Regions from separate parts of the Bradyrhizobium sp. AZCC 1588 genome, predicted to be linked through region 1. Evidence: predicted binding sites of a transcription regulator. Region 1 holds the regulator's gene; each other region holds the start of a gene.
The links. Region 1 encodes LexA, which represses DNA repair genes until DNA is damaged. Its sites were predicted from a motif close to TGTTCNNNNTGTGTTCNG; they were not measured.
Positions count from the first base shown of each region.

Region 2: a site for LexA is predicted at 3,198-3,215, ahead of V1277_RS17445 (ATP-dependent Clp protease adaptor ClpS). Genes of this name have one in related genera too.
Region 3: a site for LexA is predicted at 1,965-1,982, ahead of ruvC (crossover junction endodeoxyribonuclease RuvC). Genes of this name have one in related genera too.

Region 1 is NZ_JAZHSC010000001.1:6,479,537-6,489,280, forward strand. It holds gene V1277_RS30165 (glutamine--tRNA ligase/YqeY domain fusion protein) at 1-1,591, shown strand, start outside; gene V1277_RS30170 (YybH family protein) at 1,753-2,145, shown strand; gene glnA (type I glutamate--ammonia ligase) at 2,187-3,617, opposite strand; gene V1277_RS30180 (hypothetical protein) at 3,733-3,915, opposite strand; gene V1277_RS30185 (ComEC/Rec2 family competence protein) at 4,559-6,853, shown strand; gene V1277_RS30190 (hypothetical protein) at 6,861-7,088, opposite strand; gene V1277_RS30195 (hypothetical protein) at 7,175-7,597, opposite strand; gene lexA (transcriptional repressor LexA) at 7,826-8,527, opposite strand; gene V1277_RS30205 (molybdopterin molybdotransferase MoeA) at 8,735-9,744, opposite strand, start outside.
Region 2 is NZ_JAZHSC010000001.1:3,721,680-3,731,423, forward strand. It holds gene V1277_RS17435 (helix-turn-helix domain-containing protein) at 1-261, shown strand, start outside; gene V1277_RS17440 (type III pantothenate kinase) at 422-1,195, opposite strand; gene V1277_RS17445 (ATP-dependent Clp protease adaptor ClpS) at 1,442-3,169, opposite strand; gene V1277_RS17450 (carboxylesterase/lipase family protein) at 3,429-5,009, shown strand; gene V1277_RS17455 (GYD domain-containing protein) at 5,179-5,463, opposite strand; gene V1277_RS17460 (methyltransferase family protein) at 5,605-6,075, opposite strand; gene V1277_RS17465 (DUF6841 family protein) at 6,193-6,624, opposite strand; gene V1277_RS17470 (GyrI-like domain-containing protein) at 6,749-7,360, shown strand; gene V1277_RS17475 (Bug family tripartite tricarboxylate transporter substrate binding protein) at 7,440-8,417, opposite strand; gene V1277_RS17480 (alpha/beta fold hydrolase) at 8,525-9,304, opposite strand; gene V1277_RS17485 (NADPH-dependent FMN reductase) at 9,335-9,744, opposite strand, start outside.
Region 3 is NZ_JAZHSC010000001.1:2,189,047-2,198,790, forward strand. It holds gene ruvB (Holliday junction branch migration DNA helicase RuvB) at 1-27, opposite strand, end outside; gene V1277_RS10255 (cytidine deaminase) at 24-443, opposite strand; gene ruvA (Holliday junction branch migration protein RuvA) at 485-1,102, opposite strand; gene ruvC (crossover junction endodeoxyribonuclease RuvC) at 1,407-1,934, opposite strand; gene V1277_RS10270 (YebC/PmpR family DNA-binding transcriptional regulator) at 2,166-2,912, opposite strand; gene V1277_RS10275 (methyl-accepting chemotaxis protein) at 3,110-4,867, shown strand; gene V1277_RS10280 ((2Fe-2S)-binding protein) at 5,191-5,670, shown strand; gene V1277_RS10285 (FAD binding domain-containing protein) at 5,667-6,683, shown strand; gene V1277_RS10290 (xanthine dehydrogenase family protein molybdopterin-binding subunit) at 6,689-8,896, shown strand; gene V1277_RS10295 (TIGR00282 family metallophosphoesterase) at 9,076-9,744, opposite strand, start outside.

The DNA.
Region 1 (9,744 bases):
CGTGACCCGATTTCCGCCGGAGCCGAACGGCTATCTGCATATAGGCCATGCCAAGTCGATTGCCCTCAATTTCGGCATCGCGCAGGAATTCGGAGGCAAGTGTCATCTGCGCTTCGACGACACCAACCCGACCAAGGAAGAGCAGGAATACATCGATTCCATCCAGGCCGACGTGCATTGGCTCGGCTACGACTGGGGAACCGATCTCTATTACGCCTCCGACTATTTCGATCGCCTGTATGACTGGGCGGAGGGCCTGATCAAGGCGGGCTATGCCTATGTCGACGACCAGTCGCAGGAAGAAATCCGCATCAACCGTGGCACGCTCACGGAACCCGGCAAGAACTCGCCGTTTCGTGACCGCACGGTCGAGGAAAACCTCGACCTCTTCCGGCTCATGAAGGCCGGCGAGTTTCCGAACGGCAGCCGCGTGCTGCGGGCCAAGATCGACATGGCCGCCGGCAACATCAACCTGCGCGATCCCGTGCTGTACCGCATCCTGCATGCCGAGCATCCGCGTACCGGCACCAAATGGTCGATCTACCCGAGCTACGACTACGCCCACGGCCAGTCGGACGCCATCGAAGGCATCACGCATTCGATCTGCACGCTGGAATTCGAGGACCATCGGCCGCTCTATGAATGGCTGCTGGACAAGCTGCCGGTGCCGTCAAAGCCGCGGCAGTACGAATTCGCTCGTCTCAACCTGACCTATACGCTGCTGTCGAAGCGCGTGCTGACGCAGCTCGTGCGCGACGGTCATGTGTCGGGCTGGGACGACCCGCGGATGCCGACGATCGCCGGCTTGAAGCGGCGCGGCGTGCCGCCGGCTGCGGTGCGGGAATTCGTCAAGCGCATCGGGGTGGCGAAAGCCAACAGCGTGGTCGATGTCGGCATGCTGGAATTCTGCATCCGCGAGCATCTCAACAAGGTGGCGCAGCGGCGCATGGCGGTGCTGCGGCCGCTGAAAGTCGTGATCGAGAATTATCCGGAAGGCCAGGTCGAGGAGCTCGAGGCCATCAACCATCCCGACGATCCGGCCGCGGGCACGCGCAAAATCTCGTTCGGCCGCGAGCTCTATATCGAGCGCGACGATTTCATGGAGAACCCGCCCAAAAAATTCTTCCGCCTGTCGCCGGGCAACGAGGTGCGGCTGCGCTACGCCTATTTCGTGAAATGCACCGACGTCATCAAGAATGACGCGGGCGAAGTGGTCGAGCTCCGCTGCACCTACGATCCCGCCACCAAGGGCGGCAACGCCCCTGACGGCCGCAAGGTCAAGGCCACGATGCACTGGCTGTCGGCCAAGGATTCGGTGCCGGCGGAAATCCGCGTCTACAATCAGCTCTTCTCGAACCCGAGCCCGAGTGCCGCGAATTTCGCCGCCGACCTCAATCTGGAATCGCTGGAAGTGTTGCCCGACGCACGGATCGAGCCATCGGTCGCCTCAGACAATTCGGGCGAGGTGATGCAGTTCGAGCGGCAGGGCTATTTCGTGCGCGACAAGGATTCCGCGCCGGGCAAGCCGGTATTCAACCGCACCATCGGCCTGCGCGACACCTTTGCCAAGGAAGTCGGCGGGAAGGGGTGAGGCTGCGTTGCACAAATGTGTAGGGTGGGCAAAGGCGCACTTGCGCCGTGCCCACCATCGTCGCTGAGAATATTTCGGTGGGCACGCTTCCGCCTTCGCTCTTCGAGCTACGGCGCACAAGTCGCTTTGCCCACCCTACAAGATTTCAGATTGGACCATCGATGCAAAGCGCGACCGACGACATCGTCTCCGGCATCATGGGAAGGTGGGCGGCGGCGTTCAAAAGACTGGACGCCGCGGCACTCGCCTCGCTCTATTCGAAGAACGCGTTCTTCTTCGGCTCGAACCCGAAGTTCTACCGCGGCAATGACGGCGTTAAGGCCTATTTCGAAGGGCTGCCGAGATGGCAGTCGCCGTCAGTTGAATTCACCGATGTCAGGACGGCGCAAGCGGCTATCGACCTGATCAACGTCGCAGGCACCGCGACCTTTACCGTCGAGATGGGTGCCGAGCCGCTGGTGGTGAAAATCACCTGGGTGATCGTCCGCGAAGACGGCGACTGGAAGATCGTCAGCCATCACGTCTCGTCGAAGACGCCGCTGATCGAGCAGTAGGCCGGTTGCGCGTCAGGACACGGTCCCTGCGTCATCCCGTTCTAGATGTCGTAATACAAATGGAACTCATATGGATGAGGGCGCAGCCGGATTGGATCGACCTCTTTCTTCCGCTTGTAATCGAGCCAGGTCTCGATCACGTCGCCGGTGAACACGTCGTTACGGAGCAGGAAGGCGTGATCGCGCTCGAGCGCGTCAAGCGCCTGATCCAGCGACCCCGGTGTCGACCTCACGTTCTTCGCCTCGGCGGGCGGCAGGTCATAAAGGTTCTTGTCGATCGGGCTGCCTGGATCGATCCGGCTGGTGATGCCGTCGAGACCGGCCATCAGCATCGCGGCAAAGGCCAGATAGGGATTGCAGGAGGGATCCGGCGAGCGAAATTCAACCCGCTTTGCCCGCGGGTTCGGCGAATACATCGGAATCCGGCAGCAGGCTGAGCGATTGCGCTGGGAATAGACCAGATTGATCGGAGCCTCATAGCCGGGCACCAGACGCCGATAGGAGTTCGTGGTGGGGGCGCAAAGCGCACACAACGCCCAGGCGTGGGTCAACAGGCCGCCGATGTAGAAGCGGCCGAGCTGACTCAACTCGGCATAGTCGCTTTTGTCGTAGAACAGATTGGTCTCGCCCTTCCACAGGGACTGGTGAACGTGCATTCCCGAGGCGTTGTCCTCGAACAGCGGCTTCGGCATGAACGTTGCGGTCTTGCCGTGCTCGCGGGCGGTGTTCTTCACCACGTATTTGTAGATCATCAGATTGTCCGCCATGCGGGTCAGCGTAGTGAAGCGCATGTCGATCTCGTTCTGGCCGCCGGTCGCGACTTCATGGTGATGGGCTTCGATCTGGATGCCTAGCTGTTCCATCGTCAGCACCATTTCGGTGCGGAGAGCCTGCATGCTGTCGGTCGGGGGAACGGGAAAATATCCTTCCTTGGGGCGCGGCTTGTGGCCCAGATTCGGCTCTTCCTCCGCGCCGGTATTCCAGCTCCCTTCACTGGAATCGATTTCGTGGAAGGCATGATTGATGCCTTGTCCGTAGCGCACCTCGTCGAACACAAAGAACTCCGCCTCCGGGCCGAAATAACTCGTATCGGCGTGGCCGGTACCTTTCAGGTTGGTTTCGGCCTTCTGGGCGATGTAACGGGCGTCACGACTATAGGGTTGACCCGTCACGGGGTCCCTGATGTTGCAGATCAGGACCAGGGTCGATACCGGCGAATACGGGTCGAGAAAGGCCGTGGCCGGGTCCGGCACGACCAGCATGTCGCTTTCCTGAATTTCCTGGAAGCCGCGGATGGACGATCCGTCGAACCCAATGCCTTCGCTCAGAGCATCGATACTCGCTGCACCCGGCGGGACGGAAAAATGCTGCCACACCCCGGGCAAGTCGGTGAAGCGCAGATCGATCATCTGCACCTTCTCGTCCTTGATCGCCTTCACGAGATCTTCGGCTGTCGCACACTTCGGGAACATGGCTTCAACTCCTGTAATGGAGAGCCGCATCTTGGACGTTGCGATGCCATTCAGCCGTGGCGAAGCGACTTGCGGCGGCTCCTGGCCCACGTTCTGCGTTGCCGCGCCGGCAGCCTCAGCTTTGGTGGGGACCGCGCATCATCTTCATCGCGTCTTCGATATGCCGCCAGGTTCTGGCCAGTTCGACCTCGCCTTTTGCCTCGAGTTCGATGGCATTCTGGGCAGCTTCCGCAATGGCCTTCGCGCCATGTGCTTCCAGTAACTGCCGCGCATAGTCGTGGATTTCGGTTTCTCGCATGGCGTCATGCTCCTCTCATTCTGAGCGCGACCGTGAATTCCAGTCGAGCTGAGAACCGTAGACGTTGACACCTGATCCCGCGCACACAGTGTGCATCCTGCTGCGGCGCACTTGCAAGAGCGCTTTCAAGAGCGCGTTCCTGCCGGTGAGTTGTCGGCGGAATTGGATAGTGGCTCCGGGGAAGAGCAGCGGCAACACAACGCAGGCCGGACGGTTACGCTTTGAGTAGCGGTCGGCCGCGACGGGCGTTGTTAAGCGTGCTTCGGGATCGGCCTAGCAGCCCCGGCAAATGCTGCGCAGGGATTTGGCGAGTTGGGCATCCTCCTGGGCCATCGGCTCATACAGCTTTTGCTGTGCCTGCCGGTCCTCGTTAGCCTTTTGCCGGGCGGCCCGCGCAACGTCCTGGCGCTGATAGCACGCTTCGCGCTCTGGTCTTGCTTCGATGAAGCGGCATTGTTCAGCCGCTGCGACAGCGGATGCTGACGTCGCCAAAGCAAATAGAAGGCAGGCCGCAAGTCTCATGAAATGATTGTAACGCCGGCCGGCGTGCATTTCCTCAAGTTTCTGCATCCGTTCCGCTAGCGGCCACAATACAGCGTCCGGTAGTCTTGCGGTCTCCACGAGATCGTAAGGTGTAGGCTCGGTGGCGGAGCAGGGCGACACGTCGGGCCGAAAACGGGGCTATGTGGGCACCTGGCCGCCGCGTGCTGCGGCGCCGGTCGGCGGACTCTTGCCGGCGCGCCCCGCGTTCTGGCCGCCGCTGATCGAGACCCTGCGCGCATGGGCGCACGCGGAAGCCGGCGCCGGGCGCCTGCTGCCGTGGGTACCCGTGGCATTCGGCACCGGCATTGCCTTTTACTTCGCTGCCGATCATGAGCCGGTGCTGTCGGTGGCTGCCATAGTGGCAGTTGCGCTGTGCGCGGTGGCGGTGCTGTTGCGGCGGCAGAAATTCTTTCCCGCCGCGGTGATGATCGCGGCCGTCGCCGCGGGCTTTGCGGTCGCGACCTGGAAGACCGCGCGGATTGCGCATGGCGTGCTGGCGCGACCGATGTTTTCCGTGTCGCTGACGGGTTTTGTCGAGACGCGCGACATTCGCGAGCGCACCGACCGTTTTGTCCTTCGCGTCGTCACCATGGAAAGCGCGCGCGGAACGACGAAGCTGGAGCGGGTACGGCTCTCGGTAAGGAAGGGCACGGCTCCGCCGGTCGGCAGCTTCGTCGAGCTGAAGGCGCGGCTGTTGCCGCCGCTTTCGCCGGTGCGGCCGGGCAGCTACGATTTCAGCCGCGACATGTTCTTCGCCGGCATCGGCGCCTCCGGCTTCGTGATGGGCGCGATCAAGACCGCCGAGCCGCCCGCCGCGGGCGGGCTCCGCCTGCGCTATTCGGCCGTGATGCAAGGCCTGCGCGATACGATTGACGCGCGGATCAGGACCACGCTGGAAGGCGACAGGCGCGCGATTGCGACCGCGCTGTTGACCGGGCGGCGCGATGCGATCTCGCCGCCGGTGAACGACGCGATGTTCATCTCCGGTCTCGGCCATGTGCTGTCGATCTCCGGCTACCACATGGCCGTCGTCGCCGGCGTCGTGTTCTTTGCGGTGCGGGCGCTATTGGCGTTGTTTCCTGTGCTCACGGTCGGCCAGCCCATCAAGAAGTGGTCGGCGGCGGCAGCCCTCGTTGCCGCTGCGTTCTATTTGCTGCTGTCGGGCGCCGAGGTCGCGACGCAAAGATCGTTCTTCATGACGGCCGTGGTGCTGATCGCCGTCATGGTCGATCGCCGCGCGATTACGTTTCGCACGCTCGCGGTCGCGGCCCTGATCGTGCTCACGGTCGCGCCGGAAGCGCTGGTACATCCGAGTTTTCAGATGTCGTTTGCGGCGACGCTCGGGCTGGTGGCGCTGGTGCAGATCGGCATGCCGCGCCTGTTGGCGACGGCGGATCATACCGCAACGGCGCGCGTGGCGCTGTGGGGCGGCCGCGAAGTCACCATGCTGTTGCTGGCCTCGTTGGTAGCGGGGCTTGCGACCATGCCTTACGCGGCCTTTCACTTTCACCGGGTCACGCCTTACGGCGTGCTCGCCAACCTCGCGGCGATGCCGGTGGTCTCCGCGCTGGTGATGCCGGCAGGCCTGCTCGGCCTCGTCGCGATGCCGTTCGGCTTCGATCGACTGTTCTGGGCGATCATGGGCCTCGGCATCGACTGGATGATTGCGGTGACGCAATGGGTCGCGGCGTTACCCGGCGCGGTCGGCCGGGTGCCGGCCTTCGGCATCGGCCCGCTGATTGCGGCGAGCCTCGGCATCATCCTGCTCGGCCTGTTGCGCACGCCGCTGCGCTGGTCGGGTGCGGCGCTGGTACTATCAGCGGCGCTGTGGGCTGCGAGGGTGCCGCAGCCGGATATCCTGATTTCCGCCGACGGACGCCATGTCGGGGTGCGCGGCCAGGATGGCCGGCTACATTTGATGCACGCGGCCAAGGGGTCTCGGGACGTCTTTCTTTTGAAGGAGTGGCTGGCGGCGGATGCGGACGCGCGAACCGCGGCCGACGCCTCGCTCACGTCAGGTGTCTCATGCGACGATCTTGGCTGCGTGGTGCAATCCGCCGGCGGCGCCCTGATCGCGCAGGCGCTCAGACCCGAGGCGTTTTCGGACGATTGCGAGCGCGCAGCAATCATTGTGACGCTGCGGCAGGCCCCGCCGGCATGCGGTGCTTCCGTCATCGGCGCCGAACGACTGCGGCGGCAGGGCGCGATGACGTTGCGGCGCAGCCGGGAGGGATTTGCCGTCGAGGCGGTCAAGCCGAGGGGCATCGACCGCCCGTGGTCGCCGGCCATAGCCGACGAGAGCGAGGCCGACACCACGGTGCTTGCGCCGCGCGTCGTGCCACCGCGCAGCGTCGATGCCACGCCGGCCGAGGCAGACCTTCAGGCGGAGGAGTAGACGGTCTTCAGTGCTCGTCGACCGTGGGCTTGGCTGGTATTTCGAACGCGCCGAGATGGAATTCCTCGGGCGCGTCGGGCGCCGACGGCAGAGCGACCAGGGTGAACGATGCGTCGGGGAATTGCCGCCAGATTGCGAGATCTTCGGCCGTGATGGTGAGCCAGCCGTACCTGAACATGTACCGCCCGGGCTCAGTGACGCGCCCGGCTTTTTGCCACGTAACCTTGTTGACCACCGACTGCCCCCTGCGGTGCCGAGTTCTGAAAAATGTACCACCACGATCCGCCGGCCTGGACCGGCGGATCGTATTCGCGTGGGCGTTTATCCGGTCACGATCGATTCGGCCGGAGGCGCTTCCGTCACCTTCGGCGCGCGTTCGCCACCGGTCTGGACCACCGGCAATTGCAGCACGGTCGCGCGCTGGCCTTCGCAAAGCTGCGTCACCAGCACATGGCTTCCGTCGGGAAATTCGATCGCGTCATGGTGACGGTCGGATATATGGGGGTCGATTTGATTGAACTTGCCGACCCGCCAGTCGGTGGTTCGAGTCCAGATCCACCGGTTGTCGTATTTGACGTCCTCAGCGAACGCCAGTTCGGTGCCGGGAAGCATGCAGACCGCCACTGCAGGCTCGCGTTCCGACGCAAAGCCGCGGGTCGATGTACCGCGGAATGTCGTCGTGATCAGCGTCTCGCCGACCTCGGCAGGCCGCGTAGCCACAGCATGCAGGCTATAGTCACACATCGGATGGCTCCCTCGTTTGAGATAGCTGACCCGTGTCTAGAAGGAGGCACAGGCCTCTATCAGAGTGGACATGGCGCAGAGCCTTTTCTCTGTTCTGGGCAATTCTGCGACTGGCGCACTGCGCCACATTCACAAACGCGCTAACGTGCCTTAGTTCCACACGTGCAACAAAAAACCCCGGCCACGGGCCGGGGCTCTTTTCCGTCACGGCCCGGACGGCATAATGGGTCAGTATTTGCGGTACAGCCCGATCAGCTTGCCCTGAATCCGGACCCGGTTCGGCGGCAGGATGCGGACTTCATAAGCGGTGTTGGCAGGCTCGAGCGCAATCGAGGCGCCGCGGCGGCGGAAGCGCTTCAGCGTCGCTTCCTCCTCGTCGATCAGCGCCACGACGATGTCGCCGGTGTCGGCGGTTTCGTTGCGTTGGATCAGCGCCATGTCGCCGTCGAGAATGCCGGCGTCCACCATGGAATCGCCGCGCACTTCGAGCGCGTAATGTTCACCGGAGCCGAGCATGTCAGGCGGTACGCTGATGGTGTGGCTGCGGGTCTGCAGCGCCTCGATCGGCGTACCGGCGGCAATCCGGCCCATGACAGGCACGGCGACCGGGCGATTGCCGTCGTCCTCGGCGGCCGGCGCGCTCACCGTGCGCTTGCCGAGCGTGCCCTCGATAACGCTCGGCGTGAAGCCGCGGCGGCTGTTGGCGGCGGCTGCGAGCTCAGGCAGCTTGATGACTTCGATGGCGCGGGCGCGGTTGGGCAGGCGACGGATGAAGCCGCGCTCCTCCAATGCCGTGATGAGGCGGTGGATTCCGGATTTCGAGCGCAGATCGAGCGCGTCCTTCATCTCGTCGAAGGAGGGCGGCACGCCGGCCTCTTTCAGCCGTTCATTGATGAAACGCAGAAGTTCGTACTGTTTGCGCGTAAGCATCGCGAGCAATCCCCCGGTTGGCGTCGTCTCGTTCCGAATCTTCAGAGCCCAGATCGTGGAGTCCCCAAACTCTCAATCAAAGACACTAGCAGTCGAAACAAATCATGAACGGACACTATATGTTCGATATGTGTTCCGCAACCACTTAATTTCAGGTGAACGCATTGCGGTTCCGGCCCAAAGTGCTGTCGGAGCGCGGTTCAGGCGTCATTCCGGCAGCCGGAGCAGCTCGCAAGGCGAGCCCTTTGCGGCAGCCGGCGCGAACGGCGGACGTATCACAAGTGCCCGTGCCGCAGCGAGATTCCCTGATAGCGACGAGTCCTGATGGTTCACCGGCACGGCGACCAGCGTGCCGTCGTCGCGCGTTTCGAGGTAGGCGCGAAGATAGTCTTCGCGCTGGTCGTTGGCGGCGAGATCGCGGCCGAGCAGGGCGCTTTCGCGCGGGTGATGGATGGTATCGCGGCCCGATAGAGCGCGAATCAGCGGCACCAGGAACAGGAAGCCGCAGACATAGGAGGAAACGGGATTGCCGGGCAGGCCGATCACCCGCATCGCCTCCAGCCTGCCATGCATCATCGGCTTGCCCGGCCGCATCGCGATCCGCCAGAACGCGATGGCGACGGCCTCGGCCTCCAGCGACCGCTTGACGAGGTCGTGGTCGCCGACCGAAGCGCCGCCCATGGTGATCAGGATGTCGGCATCGGCCTTGCGGGCACGGCGGATGCCTTCCGTGGTCGCGGCGACGGTGTCGGCGGCGATTCCGAGGTCAATGATTTCTGCCCCTTCGGCTCGCGCCAGCGCCCGCAAGCTGTAGCCGTTGGAATAGACGATCTGGCCGGGGCTGGGGCTTGCGCCCGGCATCACCAGTTCGTCGCCGGTCGCCAGCATCGCAACTTTCGGGCGACGGTGCACTGCAAGCTCCGGGTAGTTCATGCCGGCGGCGAGTGAGAGGTCGCGGTCGGTGAGGCGGCGCCCGCGTTTGAGGAGGACGTCGCCTTCGCGGAAATCAACGCCCGCGGCGCGGATATGCCGCCCCGGAACGGCAGCTTCCGTGATGGTGATATGATCGCCTTCGACGCCAGTGTCTTCCTGGATGATGACGGCGTCGGCGCCATCGGGGATCACGCCGCCGGTAAAGATCCGCACCGCCTCGCCCGGGCCGACCTTCCGCTCGAACGGACGGCCGGCGGCGACCTCGCCGATCACCTTCAGCCGTG
Region 2 (9,744 bases), 2.8 Mb from region 1:
GCGCGGTCCGACCCTGATGCGCAGCCGCTCACGCCCGAACAACTCGCGAGGACGCGCCGAGTATCGCGCGTGAAGGTGCTGCGGCAGCGCCTCGGGATAACGCAGGCGGAATTTGCCGAAGCCTTCCACTTGCCCATCACGACTTTGCGTGATTGGGAGCAGCGCCGCAGCACGCCCGACGCACCAGCCCGTGCGTTGTTGCTGGCTATCGAGCGCGACCCGAAGGTCATGCGGAGATTGCTCGCGGATAGTGCGGCGTAGTCTCGGCGGCTTTCTCGACCTGCGGAGCGCCACATCATAGCGCCACGGCGAAGCAGTAGTGCCCATCTTCATCGGCCGTGGCGCGCCATTTCGGAATACGCGATCGCAGCCAAAATCGGCCGCTTCTTCGATTGAACCCGTTAAGTTCTCGAATTGAGCGTCACCGTAATCCCGTATTACGCCGGTATATCTCCAGCAGACCGCGAATCGTCAGGTCGGGATCGAAGTGATCTATCGCCTTGGTGGCGTCGTGGAACAACGATGCGACACCGCCGGTGGCGACGACCGTCATTGCTTCGTTCCGCTCAGCCTTAATGCGAGCAATCATTCCTTCGATGAGCGCAACGTGACCCCAGAAAATACCGGACTGCATGGCGCTAACCGTGTCATCGCCTACCACCCGTTGTGGCATTTGCAGCGCAATTCTGGGAAGCTTCGCGGCGGCTGCATGCAGGGCCTCCATCGACAGGTGGACGCCTGGCGCGATCACACCTCCCTCGAAGCCGCCATCACTCGCGATCACGTCCAGCGTGATGGCGGTCCCGCTGTCGACAATGATCAATGGCCCGGAATAGAGCTTGAGCGCGCCGAGCGCATTGACCAGACGGTCCGATCCGACCTCCGAGGGCTTCTTGGTCCGCACCTGGATGCCCAGCTCAGTATTCTCACCAATGATCAACGGCTCGGCGTGCAGGTAACGACGCGACAGGTTTCGCAGGTTGAAGATTGACTGCGGCACTACACTCGATATCACACAGGCATTCAAAAGGCTGAGCTCAAGTTTGTGCATCGCCATCAGCTGCGACAGCCACACGGCGTATTCATCGGCTGTACGGCTAGGCTCGGTAGCCGATCGCCATTGGGCGATCCAATGGTCGCCGTCGTGAACCGCGAACACGCTGTTGGTGTTTCCCTGCTCAATTGCTAGAAGCATCGATCAAGTCCTACGTTACAGCTTCACATTATCTGGGCGCGGCGCAAGATCGCAGACAAGCGCAAAATTATCAATTGTAGCGTATGAAAGGCTCCGGCATCATAACCTGTTCTACCGCACCGGCACGGGATCGTCGACTTCAGGAAACCTTCCTTCAATCGACGCCTCTGCTCCGACATCACGCTACTCCGTTGGCATACACTTGTTACATGTGCCGCGTTATTCCGCCTCGCAAGCCAAGTCCGATCAAGAGCCTGCCATTTCCTGCGCTCCGCCGAGCAGCGTGACGTTGAGTCTGCCGCCAGTGAACAACATGTCGTCCAGCGCTTCGCTGATGTCGCCGAATTCGACCGTCGAACCGCCATCCCGAAAAATGCTCGTTTGCGCGATACGCCGCATCAATTCCTTGATGAACGCGGCGCTGACGCCCTTCGTGCGGTTCACGGTCTCATCAATGATGGTCTGATCCATCGGCAGGTCCTTGCCATAGAGCTGAACAAGCTTGCTGCGGCCGATGCCGTCGGGCAGCGGCACTTCGATCGCCTGGTCGATACGTCCGGGCCGGCCGGCCAGCGCGCCTTCAAGCTGCTCCGGCCGGTTGGTGGTCAGGACGAACAGGATGTCGGAGTCCTCCTTCAGCCCGTCCATTTCGTTGAGCAGCTTGTTGAGCAGCGGCTCTTCACACGATCCCATCTCTTCGCGATCGCGGGCGATGAGGTCGACGTCCTCGATCACGACCATCGTCGGCTGCAACAGGCGCGCCAGCTTCATATAGGCGCCGAGCAACCCCACCTGCTCGGCCGTGATGATCAACGTCGTATGTCCGGGCAAATTGGTCGCGAGGTAACGGATCGTGTGCGTCTTGCCGGTGCCCGGCGGGCCGTAAAGCAGGATGCCCTTGCGGGTCGATTGGCCCAGCTTGCGAAGCGCGGCGCGATTGCCGACAAAGCCCATGACGTTGCGATCGAGCAGCTTCAGCGTCTGTTCGGGCAAGATGACTTCCTCACGTCCGACTGCCGGCAGCCGGTGCACCATGACCCCGCTCGACCGTCCGCGATAGTCGGATCCACCTTCGAGCGAAAGGATCTTGCCGCGATAGGAACGCGCGGCGTGCACCGCCTCTTCAAGCTCGGCGAACGAACGTTGCACCAGTGCGTCGCCGGCGGCGCCGGCCGGCACGGCGATCTCGATGCGTATCGCAGCCTCATGCTGGTATTCGCGATGAAACGAAAGCAGCACGGCGTAGCGGAGCTCGCCGGCGCTGCACAGCCACAGTCCGTTATGCAGGCATTTCACCGGCTGCGCTTCACCGATTTCGACGTCGTGGTACTGCGGCGGCGCAAGCGTGGGTGCGTTCCGGCTCTCCTTCATCAGGGCCGCAAATACCAGCGTCTCATAGCGATACTCCTCGTGAATGCCGAAGAAGTGCAGCGGCGAGGCGAGCAACTGGTCGACCGCGACCTGGACGTCGGCGCGCATGTGGCCGGGAAACTGCCGCGCTCTCGTCACCAGCTGGTTTCGCGGGATTCCGGCAAAATGCCAGTCAAGCGCGAGCCAGGCGTATTTGAACTCGTCTCCAGGCACGGCCTCCGATGCGCGCCTGACGGCAAGCAGGCAGCTGTTGCAGAGGCACGCTGTCCTGCCGGCAAGCCGGATTTCACTGCCAGCCGCCGGTGCTCCGCAAAGATCGCATGCGCCTTTCGTGGTCGCGGTTTCGCTGGTGATCAGCAAACCATGACCGGCGGCGCCGATGCTTTGCCGTGCCGAATCCAGCAGCGCCTTGGCGACCGGGCCCGGGTAGGGGCCGCAGGCCACCTTCTCTTCGTTCTCGATCAGCGCGGTGAATGCGATCGCTTCCCGTTCCGACTTGCCGAAGACGTTGCGAAGGAGCTGCCGGACGAATTCGACGGGCGTATCGTCGTCATTATGAATGAAGAGCGTGATCGACCCGGCGTCAGTGCAAATGTCATGCATGAAAGAAAAACCTCGTACGCGTTGCCCAAAGAACAAAAAGAGAACATAGGCAGCGCGCCACGTCAAGTGGTCAGAGAATCGCCATGAATACATCGGGTTGTGTCGCTAGTCACCGCCATTCTTGCTGCGCGAGTTGCTCCGCTACAGAGGCTTCTAGCGGCCAGTCCTACGCCGTCGTTCGCCATCATCCCAGGGGCCCTGCGCGCCGCCGCCTCGGAACGTCTCCGGACATCCCCCGTTAGGCGTGATTGGAAGCGCCATGAACGGACGACTCTACCGCAAGGTTCTGCTTGTAGCGGCGGCCAGCGCGCTCGGCGCGCTCTCTCCTGCTGCGGCCCAGACCGCACCGACTGTGACCGTCGAAGCTGGGATAATAAGGGGCGTCGCTTCGAACGACGTTGCTGCCTTCAAGGGTGTTCCGTACGCAGCACCGCCGGTTGGGGCTTTGCGCTGGCGCGCACCGCAGCCGGCTGCGGCCTGGCGCGACGTACGTCAGGCCGCTGAATACGGCTCCGACTGCGTACAGAAGCCAACACCGGGCGCTGCCGCCGCGAGCGGTGGCAAGTTCGACGAGGATTGCCTGTTCTTGAATGTATGGCGCCCGGCCGCGCTCAAGCCAGGCGATCGGTTCCCGGTCCTGGTGTGGATTCACGGCGGCGGCTTCATCGCTGGCGGAGCATCCGCGCCGACCTTCGATGGCAGTGCGCTCGCAGGCCAGGGCCTGGTCGTGGTGTCCCTGAATTACCGCCTGGGGCGGCTCGGGTTCTTTATGCATCCGGCGCTGACGGCTTCGGACGAAGAAGCACCCGGCAATTACGGCTTCCTCGATCAACTCGCCGCGCTGCAATGGGTACAGCGTAACATTGCTCAGTTCGGTGGCGATGCAAAGCAGGTGACGATCGCGGGCGAGTCCGCTGGTGCGGTTTCCGTGATGCATCACTTGGCGTGGCCCGCGGCGCACGGCTTGTTTCATCGCGCCGTGGTCATGTCGGGCGGCGGCCGCACCTATGGGATCGGAGCATCGCGTGCGCGGGCCGAAGAGGCCGGCGTCGCCTTTGTGCAGAGCGTGGGTATCACCGGAAGCGGCGCCGACGTGCTTGCGGCGCTGCGGGCCCTGCCGGCGCAGAAAGTCAGTAGCGACCTCGGCGTGGAGGCGTTGCTGGGAAAGGTGGACACCTATGCCGGCGGCCCGATCGTCGACGGCAAGATCGTGACCGGCATGGACATGCCCGGCGAGGCGTTGCGCAAGCGCACGGCGGCCAAGGTGCCGGTGCTGATCGGTACGACGAGCGACGATTTGCCGGTCGTGTTTCCGCCCCGGGATAATCCCCTGTCGTTCTTCGGCGCGGATGCGCCGGTCGCGAACGCCGTATATTTCGCAAGCGCGGTGGACCCGGGCGCCGCGATCAAGAACATCGCGGTGGATATCACGATGCATGAGCCAGCTCGCTTCGTCGCGAAACAGGTGACCGCAGCCGGCCAGCCGGCGTGGCTCTACCGGTTTGGATATGTCGCCGAATCGCTGCGGCCGAAAGGCACCGCGGAGCATGCCAAGGAAGTGTCCTATCTCTTCGGCACGCTAGCTGCGACGTACGGTGCGGCCGCAACGGCAAAGGACCGCGCGATGGCTGATCTATTTATGGGCTACATTGCTGAGTTCGCCAAAACCGGCGATCCGAACCGCAGCGGCCTGCCCACATGGCCGCCCTTCGATCCCGCAAAGTCCGAGCTGATGATGTTCACGCCTGACGCCACAGCGGTCGTGCAAGCCGACCCTTGGAAATCGCGGCTCGATCTGATCGAACGCGCGGTCGAGAGGCAGGCTGTACCACCGCAGTAGTCGCTGCGTAGCGGCTGGCGGCATCATGCCCAATCTTCATCGACCGTGCCGCGCCGGTTTTTCGATCACTCCGGGGTAAGCTCAGCACCAGGCCCGGGAAGAATGCTCCACCCAGCTTGCACAAGCGAACGGGTGGTTCGCAGGAAAGCCGTGAACCACTGCTCGACGCCTAGCCCGCTGCGTCCTTGATCGCGGCTTCGAAGGTCTTGGTGTCGAAGGCCGGCATACTTTGGATCCGGCCCAAACCTTGCGTCGCGTACCAGACGGAGAACGCGAGCATCGCCGCCTCATTCGGGGCATCGACGATGTCGACGAAATCGTAGTAGCCCTGCGTGTAGTGGATCGACTCGACCTTGATGCCTAGCTTGTCGAGTTTTGTCTTGGCCTTGCCGATCCGCTCCGATTGCTTGCTTGCCCATTCCGGGCTCAGATTACCAAGCAGCACATATTTCATGGCCACCTCCACGAGAGGTTGATCATTTTGCGCGAAGGACCACACAAATATACGCCTTCCCACGACCCATGCCCATGCCGATTTACGGAGCGGGAACGGCGAGGCACGGGTTCCCCCGGCGCTGGTCCTGGCCGACAAGCCCTATAGCCAGCGCCGTACCCGCGCGCAGTAGCGGCGATAGACGTCCCCGAACTTGCGCTCGAGGTAGGCTTCCTCGCGGGCGATCACACCGTAGCGGATGACTAGCGCGAAGGGCACCAGCGTCATCAACAGCCAGAAGCTGTTGAAGGCAATGGCCAAGCCGATCAGCCCCAGCACCATGCCGAGATAGATGGGATTTCGCGTGAAGCGGTAGGGGCCAGCCTCCACGATGGTCGTGGTCGGCAGGTTGGTGGGCACGTTCGAGCCGGCCCGGGTCATGGTAGAGATCGCCCACGCGACCAGCGCCAACGCGAGGGCGAACACTATTGCGCCTAGCCAGCCTGCAGGTAGCGCGGTCGGCAAGAACGGCAAGGGCATGAGCCAGTTGAGCGCGAACCCGGCGAGCACCGCGAGCGCCCACGCGATCGGCGGCCGGACAATGACACCAGCGGTATCTGTTATGTCAGCCATAACGGGACCGGTGAAACAGCGTTTGATGTGGCTGAAGGCTGTTTGCAAGCATAGCACAAATCGCAGCCAGCCCGAGATCTGCTGGTTGCACCGGGGCGCGAAGGGCGGAAGCGGAACTCAGACGATGCCGTGTTCTTTCAGAACGGCTTGCTCGTCCCCTGACACCCATCCAAAGATCTTTGGTGTGTCTTCGAGCTGCTGCACCAGGTAATGGACCTCAAAATCAATGGAAACATCCACTTCGCTGCCACGGTCGTAGATGGCGGTCCAAGCGACGTGCGCCAGGCAATGGTGCTCGTCGATAGGTGCGATGCGGACATTGCGAAGTCGCATATCCTTGGTACCGATCCGGCGATAATGTTCAAACCCCTGTTGCATCATCTGCTTCAAGTGCTCGTCATTCCGGCCGACACTGACGCCAGCCGGCGAGGCAGCAACGAACGAAGTGGCGTATGAAGACGTCACCTGGTCCATATCCACTTGATCCCTGAGCGCCATTCGGAACAGGTGCGCATAGCGCTCAAACAAGTCCTTTACGTTCTTTTCCATAAGGTGCCGCCTCCTCACTATGGCTCTCTTGGCTCAACGCATTCTGCGCAAGATGGTTTAGTGTGGTCTAGCAAGACTGGCCGGGTCCGGCCGCCAAACATGTTCAGAATGCTGTGAGGGGTAGATGGAGAAGCTGGATCTAAAGAAGGTGAGGAAGCCGCTCTTCACCGCTCCCCTTAACCGCTTCGTGACGATCGATGTGCCGCCGGTTTCCTACCTCATGGTAGATGGTCATGGTGACCCGAACACCGCGCAAGCTTATAGGCTGGCCGTGGAAAGCCTCTACGCGACGGCCTTTACGATCAAATTCTCCTGCAAGGCAAACGGGAAAGACTTCGTCGTGATGCCATTGGAGGGACTTTGGTCAGCTCCCGATCCCGAGAGCTTCTCCGCTCGGCGCAAGGACGAGTGGGAGTGGACCATGATGATCATGGTGCCGGACTATGTGGATGACGAAACCTTCCTGGCTGCCAGGATCAAGGCGCGAGAGAAGCTCGGCGCGCTTCCTGACAGTCTGCGGCTCGAAAGCCTGGAGGAAGGTCTCTGCCTCCAGGCACTGCACGTGGGCAGCTACGACGACGAAGGACCGCTGCTCGCGAGGTTGCACCGGGAGATCATGCCTTCGGGCGGCTACGACTTCGCCGGTCGGCATCATGAGGTCTATCTGAGCGACCCTCGCAAGACGGCGCCTGAAAAGCTCAAGACCGTGATCCGCCAACCCGTGCGGCAGAAGTGAAAGTCCGTGAACTACTCCAAGCGGCGTGGAGCCTGATCAGCACGTCAAGCGCCACAGAGGCCGGCTACGAAACTTGCAGCTAGTTGGCGGCGCGAATGCCCCGCTCGCGTATGATCGCGCCGAACCGCTCGGAGTCTTTGCGGGACTTTTCCTTGAACTCTTCCGGAGACATCGGTGCGGCGATGTTTCCGAGGGTCGCGAAACGCTCGCTCAACGCGGCGGTTGCAAGCGATCGATTAACTTCCTTGTTCAAACGCGCGACAACATCGGGTGATGTTCCGGCTGGCGCGTAGATGCCGAATAGGGCATCCGCATCAAAGCCGGTCAGGCCGAGTTCGTCGAGCGTGGGTACATTCGGAAGTTGCGGCGATCGTTGGGGGCTTCCGATCGCAAGAGCACGCAGCTTGCCGGCTTTCACGTGCTCGATGGCGATGCCGGGATCGAACAGAAAGTCGAGTTGCCCCCCGAGCAGGTCATTGAGCGCAGGCGCTGCACCGCGGTACGGCACGTGCACTGCGCTTGTGCCGGTCATGTTCTTCAACATTTCTGCCGCAAGATGGGGAGAGCTGCCGATACCGGGCGATCCAAAATTCCGCTTTTCCGGATTGGCCTTCAGGTCAGCAATGAATTCCTTGAAATCCCGCACCGGACTGTCCGCCCGAATGACGAGATAGAAAGGCACGCGTGCAACGGACGCGACGGGGATGATGTCCTTCGTGGGGTCGAATGGCATTTTGGCATACAGATGCGGATTGATCGCCACCATTCCGCCTGAAGACATCAGCAGGGTGTAGCCATCCGGCGCCGACCTCGCCACGAATTCTCCGCCCAGATTTCCGCCAGCGCCTCCCCTGTTTTCGATCACGACCGACTGACCGAAAGCTTCGCTGAGAGGCTGACCTACAAGGCGCGCGAGCTGATCTGCTGCTCCTCCCGCGGGAAAGTTGACAATGAGGCGAATGGACTGGCTGGGCCAGGTCTGTGCTAGCGAGGTCTGTGCCAGCGAAGTGGATATTAGGCCCGCGGTGAAGGCGATCGCGACCACAATGGCTCTCATGATTATCTCCCTGGGTCTTACTATTTGAAGGAATAGCGATGGATCGCTCGATCCATCCGCAGGATCCCGTTCCGCATATGAAAGAGAGCGGGCGGGGTAAGTCACTTTCAACCCGCGAGGAAATCGCCGATCGCCGTGACACAGGCGGGGTCTTCCTGCATGGCGAAGTGCCCAACGCCGGGCACGATACGAGTGCGTGCTTTTGGAATCGCGCTTGCCCAGAGTTCCGCCTGACTGGCAAGTGCGATCCTGTCCCTGTCGCCCCACACGACGAGCGTTTCGTTGGGTATCCGGCTTAGCCATCGACGGAGATTCGGGTGTCCCATGCCGTGGGCCTTCTGAATGTTGCTCAGCGCCTTGGCTTCCTTTTCCCTTGCCGCAATGAACTGCTCTGGCGGGGGTGCAAGCGAGCCTCCGGGAAAGTATTGGGCTGCGATTTCCGTTCGATGCGCCAGGTAGCCAGGCAAATCTTGCGGAGCGACTTTGGTGGGGTCGGCGCCGCGATGATCAGGATGGTTGAGCCCGGCAGGCGCGTTCAGCACCAGACGAGCAAAACGTTCGCCGGCGACCACCGCCATTTCTGCCGCCATCCAGCCGCCCATGGAATGACCCACGAGGTGCGGCCGATCCAGCTCCAATGCTGCGATGAGTCGCAAATTATGGACGATCAAATCCTGCATCCCGCAGATATGCGGCGCAGCTCCGCTTTCGCCGAAGCCGGGGTGGAATGGCAGATAGACTCGAAACCTGTCGGCCAAACCGCGCGCCCATTCTTGCCCCTCGATCGTTGCCGCTCCGTGAAGCGCCAGGACGGCCGGACCCCTCCCGATGACTTTTATGACCGTGTCAACGCCATCGATCTCGAGCTTTATCGTTTCGAATACCACGTCAAACTCCTTCCTGGCAGCGAACTGGCGCTACGGTTGGACCATCGTATCCGTCGAAAAAGAGTGCGCTGCCAATCTGCCGCGAGATTGCATGCGCACGAAGTCGATCACCTGCTGCCCCACCGTCTCAAGCTGACGTCTGGTTGCCGCATCTGTGCAGTTTCCCTCGGCGTCGAACAGCGCGCCGGATGTGTTCAACATGGCGCCAAGCGGCGTTGGCCAGCCTCTGAGGGAATGAGCAACCGTCCGAAGCGCGGCTAATGTTTGCCCAACCGCCTGCCACCCGCCAGCACAGGCGATGCAGCCAACGGGAATTCCATCCAGGTAGGCGCGTGTATCCGTTCTGAGTTCTTCCGCGTAGTCGAGCGCGTTCTTTATCAGTCCGGATATCGATCCGTGGTAGGCAGGCGACGAAATGATAATGCCGTGGCAGGCACGAA
Region 3 (9,744 bases), 4.3 Mb from region 1:
GGTGACGATGCGGGAGGGGGTGTTCACCCGTTGCCCCTCCGGTACTTGTTGGGCAAAAGCTCGCCGATGGTGACGACCTTCGGCTCGCGGCCATTGTCGGGAACGATGACCCGCGCCTTTGCATCGTAATCGTGGATCAGTTCGCGACAGATGCCGCAGGGCGATACCACGGCGATACTGCCGGGCTCGTCCGGCTTGGGATGGCGCACGGCGACGATGGTCTCGATGCCGCGATCGCCGGTTTCGGTGATGGCGCGCCCAATGGCGATCGCCTCCGCGCAGACGGCGATCCGGCCGATATAGGCGTCGATATTCACACCGGTGACGATGCGGCCGTCGCGGGTGCGCATCGCAGCGCCGACCTCCTGCCACTTATTGCGATAACGCGGCCTGATCGCGTCAATCGCGGCAGCAATTAGTTCCTGGTCTTTCTCGCTCAACATGGCAGCAACGCATTCCTTCGACAGTCAGTGGCGAACATAGTCTATTTCGCCAGTTCCTTCAGGCCCAGCCGGATAAGCTGAGCCGTCTCGGCATTCTCGCCCGCGCTGCGCGAGGCGGTGGCGATGGCGGCGGCGGCCTGTGGCTGGCCGTAGCCGAGATTGACCAGCGCCGAGATCGCGTCGGTGACCGGGCGCGGTGCGCGGTCGCTGTCGATGGCGCCGGCCAGATGCACCACGGCGGGATCGACATTGGCGAACGCCGGCGCCTTGTCCTTCAATTCAGACACGATGCGCTCGGCGACCTTGGGGCCGACGCCCGGCGTGCGCGACACCGCGGCCTTGTCGCGCAGCGCAATCGCATTGGCGAGTTCGGCCGGCGGCAGCGTCGACAGCACTGCCAACGCGACCTTGGCGCCGACGCCCTGCACGGTCTGCAAGAGGCGGAACCATTCGCGCTCGGTATCGGTGCGGAAGCCGAACAGCTTGATTTGATCCTCGCGGACATAGGTTTCGATCGAGAGCACCGCAGCCTCGCCGGGCGACGGCAGCGCCTGCAGCGTGCGCGACGAGCAATGCACCTGATAACCGACGCCTCCGACGTCGAGGATGACAAAATCCTCGCCGTAGGAATCGATCAGGCCTTTGAGTTTACCGATCATTGTGACGTCCCGGATTCGAAGGCGATGGCGGCGCCGACAAAAGTGAGGGACGCACCGGCTAAGGGGTTCCCTCCCCCCTTGCGGGGGAGGGTTAGGGAGAGGGGTGCCGCTTGCTCGATTGCCTGACGTACAGCGAGGCCAGCGCTTCCCTCATCGACTGTGTAGCTAAGTTCGTTGATACATTGTCGTCGCGCATCTTCGGTCGGAACCCGCGGCTTACCCCTCTCCCCAACCCTCCCCCGCAAGGGGGGAGGGAGCCTGACGAGTGTGCTTCCCTCACTTGGCCTGACGCGGCGGCAGCCCATCATGCGCTCGCCACTTTCATCCGCAGTGCTGCGCCCTGGCGGTGATGGGCGTGCGTAATCGCGATCGCCAGCGCGTCGGCGGCGTCGGCGGATTTGGGCTCGGCCTTCGGCAGCAATATCTTCAGCATCACCGCGATCTGGTTCTTGTCGGCGTGGCCCGCTCCGACCACGGTCTTCTTCACTTGATTGGGCGCGTATTCCGCAACCGATATGCCGAACATCGCGGGCGCCAACATGGCGACGCCGCGGGCCTGGCCTAGCTTCAGGGTGGCGACGCCGTCCTTGTTGACAAAAGTCTGCTCCACTGCGGCTTCCGCCGGCTTGAAATCGCCGAGGACTGTGGCAAGCCCTTCATGGATCGCCAGCAGGCGGCTCGCTATAGGCAGGTTGTCCGGCGGCTCCACCGAGCCGCAGCCGATGAAGACGAGCCGGTTGCCCTCGGTCTCGATCACGCCCCAGCCGGTACGGCGCAGGCCGGGGTCGATGCCGATAATCCGGACGGGGTGGCGAATCGGTGGGGATGTCATGGCGTAGTGATAACGCCAGAGCCGGATGAACGAAACATAAAGAGAACGGAAATCCCCTGGATGAGGCTGGCCGTGCCCCGGACGCGGCGCGACACGAAGTGACGCGACGCAGAGCCGGAGCCCATCTATCCGCACGGTACTCAGCAGCATGGGTCCCGGCTCTACTGAGCAGCGCTACCGGACGATGCTTCGCATCGCCTAGGCTGCACCGCGTCCGGGACACGTGACACCCTACCCGCCCATCTTGGCGACCAGCGCGTCGGAAACCTCGAAATTGGCGTAGACGTTCTGCACGTCGTCGTGCTCGTTCAACAGGTCCATCAGCTTCAACAGCTTCTCGCCGGTCTCGTCATCCACCGCGACCGTGTTCTGCGGCTTCCAGGTCAGCGCTGCCTTGCGGGCTTCGCCGAACTTGGCTTCCAGCGCTTTCGCAACCTCGCGAAAGGTTTCCTGCGAGGCGTAGATCTCGTGGCCGCTTTCGCTGGATACAACGTCGTCGGCGCCGGCCTCGATCGCGGCTTCCAGCATCGCGTCGTCGGAGGCCTTGCTGGCGTCGTATTCGATGATGCCGGTGCGGTCGAACATGAAGGCGACCGAGCCGGTTTCGCCGAGATTGCCACCGGACTTGGTGAAATAGGAGCGGATGTCGGAGGCGGCGCGGTTGCGGTTGTCCGTCAGCGCCTCGACGATGATGGCGACGCCGCCGGGGCCGTAGCCCTCGTAGCGGATCTCGTCATAGCTCTCGCTTTCGCCGCCGATCGCCTTCTTGATGGCGCGCTCGATATTGTCCTTCGGCATGTTTTCCTGCCGCGCCGCGATCACGGCCGCGCGGAGCCGGGGGTTCATGGCCGGGTCCGGGGTTCCCAATTTGGCGGCAACGGTGATTTCGCGCGCCAGCTTGCTGAACAGCTTGGACTTCTGGGCATCCTGCCGGCCCTTGCGGTGCATGATGTTCTTGAATTGGGAATGGCCGGCCATGCGGAGTCTCTTGGATTCATCCGGGGTGTAGGGGTGAAGCGCGGCCTTATAGGCCGGCAACCGGCTGAAATCAAAGATTTACGTCCCATCCGGGTATGCCGGTACTGCCGCGCGCCGAAATATCAGGCAGTTGTTAACCATGATTTCATGCTCGGATGAGAGGATTTCGCACGCGCCCTCAACTTTTAAGGGACTCCATGGCCTTCGGTTTGTTCAAAAAGCAGGTGGCGGAACCGGCTTTGCCTGCCGTCCAGCCCAAGGTTCAGACGGCCGGCGCCGTGACGGAGGCCGTCTCGGGCGATGGCGACTCGGCCCAGGCCATCCTCGAACTTCTGGAACTCGAACTCGGCGCGATGATCCGCCAGCTCGAGCGGGCGGCCAATTCGGTCGCCGGCGGCGCCGAGGCGACCGCTGCGACGCTCTCCACCATTCGCCAGCGCACCGACGCCCTGACGAGCCGCACCAGCGCTGCACAGGGCACGGCGACGACGTTTTCGCACGCCGCCGACAAGTTCACCCAATCGGCGCAAGGGATCGGCTCCCAGGTGCGCGACGCCGGCAAGCTCGCCGACCAAGCCAGTGAGGCCGCCCGCGAAGCCGGCGCCAATGTCGACCGCCTGAGGGAATCATCGGCCGCGATCGGCAACGTGGTCAACCTGATCGCGCAGATCGCGCGGCAAACCACGCTCTTGGCGCTCAATTCCACCATCGAGGCCGCACGCGCCGGCGAAGCCGGGCGCGGCTTTGCCGTCGTCGCCACCGAAGTGAAGGCGCTCGCGGTGCAGACCCAAAGCGCGACGGAGGAAATCACGAAGAAGATCGAGGCACTGCAGCGGGATGCCGCGGGCTCGGTCGATGCCGTGCATCGCATCACGCAGTCGATCGAGGCGATCCGCCCGGTGTTCGAGAACGTCAACGGCGCGGTCGCCGAGCAGAGCGCGACCACCGGCGAGATGGCCGACAATGCGGCCTCCGCTTCGAGCTTCATCGCTTCCGTCGGCGCCAGCGCCACCGAAATCGACAGCGCCACCAAGGAAGCCGAGGCCCATGGCGAAAGCGTCGCCAAGGCCGGACGGGCCGTCACCGCGTTTGCGCAGAAGCTCAAGGCGCGTTGCGCAGTGCTGCTGCGCCAGGGTGATCGCACCGAGCGCCGCGAACAGCAAAAACTACCGTGCAGCCTCAAGATCGAAATCCAGACGCCGCGCGGCGTGATATCGGCGCCGGTCTATGAGATTTCGATCGATGGCATCCTGGTCAGCGGGCCAGACGCCGAAAGGCTGGCGCAGGGCCAGAGTTTTGAGGCGACGTTGCAGGATATCGGCGCTTGCCGCATTCGCGTCAGTGAGCGCTCGAAGGCCGGCACGCAGGCCCGGTTCGAGCGGACGAATGCCGCGCTGATCGAGAAGATCGAAGACAAGCTGTGGTCGATCCAGGACGACAACACCGAGGCGGTCACCCGCGCGATGGAAGCCGGCGCCGCGCTGAAGAAAATCTTCGAGAACGGGATCGATAGCGGCGCCATCTCAATGGAAGACATGTTCGACACCAACTACGTCGAGATACCAGGCAGCAACCCGGTGCAATATCGCACCAAAATCCTGGACTGGGCCGATCGCGCGCTGCCGCCGTTCCAGGAAGCGTTCCTTGCCAAGGACAAGCGGATGGCGTTCTGCGCCATGATCGACACCAACGGCTATTTGCCGGTGCACAACAAAATCTATTCGCACCCACAGCGCCCGGGCGACGTCACCTGGAATACCGCCAACAGCCGCAACCGCCGTATCTTCAACGATCCGGCCGGACTCGCCGCCGGGCGCAATCAGCGCGCCTATCTGATCCAGAGCTACGCCCGCGACATGGGCAACGGCAACACCGTGATGATGCGCGAGATCGACGTGCCGATCCGCGTCAAGGGCCGCCACTGGGGCGGCTTCCGCACGGCCTACCGGCTTTAGCCACACTCGCCCTCACCGCGCATATCGCATCAAATGGCATGCGCCGTTTCGCGCGATTGCGCCGATGGCTGCCTGAAAAGCGTGCCGTGAAGCGGTTGCGGCTATCGCGCTTTCGCCCTGAACCTTCCTTGTTCGAACTCGTTGATAGGCAGGCGTGGAACCGCGGCTGACGGCTCCCTCAGCGCGCCAGGTCAAGCAGGCTGGATCGTCCCCGCGCAGGCCCCTCGCGCACCAGCCAAGGCAGGTCGAGATAAGACAGGCGGAGATCAAGCAGGCGGAGGTCAAAAATGGCCCGATCTGGCGCAGCAAGGCGTGCAACGCGGATGGTCACCGTGCCGGAGAAAATTCCGATCAGGCTGACCGTCAACGGCAACCGCATGGAACTGACGGCCGCCCCGTGGACGACGTTACTCGACGCGCTACGCGATCATCTCGACCTGACGGGCACCAAGAAGGGCTGCGACCACGGACAATGCGGCGCGTGTACCGTTCTGGTCGACGGGCGGCGGATCAATTCCTGCCTGACGCTGGCGGTGATGAAGCAAGGCGCCGAAATCATCACCGTCGAGGGCCTTGCACATGACGGCGAGCTGCATCCGCTGCAGCAGGCCTTTATCGATCATGATGCATTTCAGTGCGGCTACTGCACGTCGGGACAGATCTGCTCGGCCGCCGGGCTGATCGCCGAGGGCAAGGCCAAAACGGCCGACGAGATTCGCGAACTCATGAGCGGCAACATCTGCCGCTGCGGCGCCTATCCGAACATCGTGGCGGCGATCCAGCAGGCGATGGAGCGATCATGACCCCGTTCCAATATGCGCGCGCAAACGACGTCGCCGATGCCATCAAGCAGATTGCCACGGATCCTTCGGCAAAATTCATTGCGGGCGGCACCAACCTGATCGACCTGATCAAATATGATGTCGAGGGTCCGAGCCGGCTGATCGATATTTCGCACCTGCCGCTCAGGAGCGTCGAACCAACCTCCGCCGGTGGCGTTCTGATCGGCGCGATGGTGCCGAACACCGACCTCGCCTACCACCCCCTGATCGAACAGCGCTATCCACTGCTCTCGCGCGCGATACTATCAGGCGCGTCGCAGCAGTTGCGCAACATGGCCTCGACCGGCGGCAACCTGCTGCAGCGGACGCGCTGCTTCTACTATTACGACACGGCGACGCCGTGCAACAAACGTGAGCCGGGTAGCGGCTGCTCGGCGATCGATGGCGTCAACCGCATCAATGCGATCCTCGGAACCAGCGCGGCCTGCATCGCTACGCATCCTTCCGACATGTGCGTGGCACTCGCAGCGCTCGAAGCCACCGTGCATGTCACGGGTCCAGCTGGGGCGCGCACCATCGCGTTTGCGGATTTCCATCGCCTGCCCGGCAACACGCCGCAGCGCGACACCAATCTGGAACCCGATGAGATCATCACGGCCATCGAGCTTCCGCCAAAAGGGTTTAGCGCAAACTATTCCTACCTGAAGATCCGCGATCGTCTATCGTACGCGTTCGCGCTGGTATCGGTGGCGGCAGCGCTCGAACTCGACGGCGACACGATCAAGGAAGCCCGCCTGGCGCTCGGCGGCGTCGCACACAAGCCATGGCGCAGTACCGCGGCCGAAGCGGCCCTGCTCGGACAACGCACTGACGCGACCGCATTTGCGAAAGCCGCGGATTGGCTGCTGCACGGCGCCAAAGGCTACGGGCACAACGATTTCAAGATCGGCCTGGCGCGGCGCGCTATCATTCGCACGCTCGATCAGGCCGCGCGAGGCACGCCGCAGTCGGTCTCCGACAAGAAAATACGGTGAGCGCCATGGCAAGCTATATCGGATCAGCGACATCCCGCGTCGACGGCAGGGCCAAGGTCACCGGCGAAGCCAAATATGCCGGCGATTTCAACGTCGCCGGCCTCGTCCATGGCTATGTCGTCGAATCGACGATACCGAAGGGGCGGATCGTGCGCATCGACACCAGCGGGGCGCTGGAGGTTGATGGCGTGATCGACGTGCTGACCCATCGGAATCGACCGCAGATGCCCGACAAGGATGACGCCTACAAGGACGAAGTCGCGCCGGAAAAAGGCTCACCCTATCGCCCGCTCTACGACGACATGATCCATTTCAGCGGACAACCGCTCGCGCTGGTACTGGCCGAGGATTGGGAAACCGCGCGCGTCGCCGCTTCGCTGATAAAGGTCGAGTACCAGAAGGCGCTTCACGTCACCGATCTGCACGCGGAGCGCACCCGCGCCTTTGCCATCGATAAGCCGGAGAAGCCGCGCGGCGATGCCGAAAAGGCATTTGCGTCCGCCGCCGTGCGCCATGCGGCCGAATATTTCATTCCGACCGAGCACCACAATCCGATGGAATTGTTCGCTTCGACGGCGATCTGGGATGACGGCCAGCTCACCGTCTACGACAAGACGCAGGGCGTGCAGAACGTCCAGCAATATCTCTGTGGCGTGTTCAAGATGAAGCCGGACGCGGTTCGCGTCATGTCGCCGTACATGGGCGGCGGTTTCGGCTCCGGCCTGCGCCCGCAATATCAGGTCGTGCTGGCGGTGCTGGCGGCGCGTGCGCTCAAACGTCCGGTTCGCGTCATGCTGACGAGGGCGCAGATGTATGCACTCGGCTACCGGCCGGCGAGCATCGAACGGCTTGCACTTGGCGCCAGCAGCGAGGGCGCGCTCGAAGCAATGCAACATGAAGCCATCACTGTGACCTCGCAGTTTGAGGAGTTCGCGCGCAACGATACTGGCTGGGGAAACCTGCTCTACAAGAGTCCGAATGCGGAATTCGGGCACAGACTGGTAAAGCTCGATCTGCCGACCTCCTGCGACATGCGCGCGCCGGGGGCTGCGACCGGCGTCTATGCGCTCGAATGCGCGATGGACGAACTCGCCGTCGCGCTCAAGACGGATCCGGTGCAGTTGCGGCTGCAATGCTATTCCGACCGCGATCAAGGCGCGGATATTCCCTATACCAGCAAGCAACTGCGTGAATGCTACCGGCAGGGCGCGGCGGCGTTTGGCTGGGACAAGCGCACGCCCGAGCCGCGCTCCATGCGCGAGGGCAGCGACCTGGTCGGCTGGGGCATGGCATCCGGCGTATGGGAGGCGCTGCAGATGCCGACCACGGTGCGCATCGTGCTGACGGCGAACGGTCATGCGGAAGTGGCGACCGCCGCATCCGATATCGGCACCGGGACCTACACGATCATGGCCCAGGTCGCGGCCGACATGCTCGGCCTGCCGATCGACAATATCAGCGTCAAGCTCGGCGATTCCACGCTGCCACAATGTCCGCTCGAAGGCGGTTCGTGGATCGCGTCCTCAGTGTGCAACGCGATTGCCAATACCGCCCGCGCGGTTCGCGGCGACTTGCTGAAGCTTGCAATCGGCATGAAGGATTCGCCGCTGGCAGGCGCCGGCGTGGACGACGCCGCGCTGATTGACGGCAAGATCGTCAGCAAGCGCGATGCGACCCGCGCAGTCTCGATTGCCAGCGCGATGCAATCCGGCAATGCCGATCGCATCACGCGCGAGGAGGCCAACAAGGTTGCCGAAGACAAGTCTCACGCGCGCAATGTCCACTCCGCCATCTTCGCGGAGGTCAAGGTGGACGAACAGCTTGGCGTCATCCGCGTGACCCGCGTGGTCAATGCCGTCGCCGCCGGCCGCATCCTCAACCCGAAGACCGCCCACAGCCAGGTCATGGGTGGCGTGGTCTGGGGAATCGGCATGGCGCTGCACGAGGAAACGCTGTTCGACCATCGCTTCGGACGCGTCATGAACGCCAATATCGCTGAATACCACGTGCCCGTGAATGCCGACGTGCACGACATCAAGGTGATCTTCGTCGACGAGCCCGACCAGATCGTCAATCCACTCGGTATCAAGGGCCTCGGCGAGATCGGCATTGCCGGCGTGGCGGCGGCGATCGCCAACGCGGTCTATCACGCGACGGGAAAGCGCGTCCGCGACCTGCCGATTACGCTCGACAAGGTGGTTCAGTTCAATTGAAGCGAGGTCCGTGTCCCGGACGCGGTGCAGCGCGCAGCGCTGCTCCGCAGAGCCGGGACCCATCTTTCCGCATATCATCTCTGGACCCCGGCTCAGCAGCGCATCACTGCGTGCTGCGCTGCGTCCGGGGAACGGAGCCAGCAGCCTCGGCATCGACGCTCGCCGGCGTTTGTATCGCCTCACGCCCAAAACGCCGGCACGGCCGGCTCGAGCCTGCCGCCGGCCCGCACCGGCGCAACACGCAGCGCGAGACCGGTGGCATCATCGGTCTCGACCGCGACACCGCTGAGTGTCGCCGCCCCTGCGGCCGGTTCGAAGCGGGCTGATGGGATACCCGTCGTAAAGCGCCGTAGCGGCTCTTCCTTCTGCATGCCGATGATGGAATCATAATCGCCGGTCATGCCGGCGTCTGTCATGTAGGCGGTGCCGCCGGCGAGGATCTGATGATCGGCGGTCGGCACATGGGTATGCGTGCCGACGACGAGGCTGGCGCGGCCATCGCAGAAATAGCCGATGCCTTGTTTCTCGCTCGTCGCCTCGCCATGGAAATCGACCACGATCGCATCCGCGGCTTCGCGCAGCGGACAGGCCTCGAGTTCCTGATTGAGCACCGCGAAGGGATCGTCGAACGGCGTCATGAAGACGCGGCCGATCGCGTTGATAACCAGCGCGCGCTTGCCGTTCTTGGTATCGACCAGCGCCGCTCCCCGGCCCGGCGTGCCTTTTGGATAGTTCGCGGGCCGGACCAGTTTTGGCGCGCGCTCGATGAACACCAGCGCCTCGCGCTGATCCCAGGCGTGATTGCCGAGCGTGATGGCATCCGCCCCGGCGTCGAGCAATTCCTGATA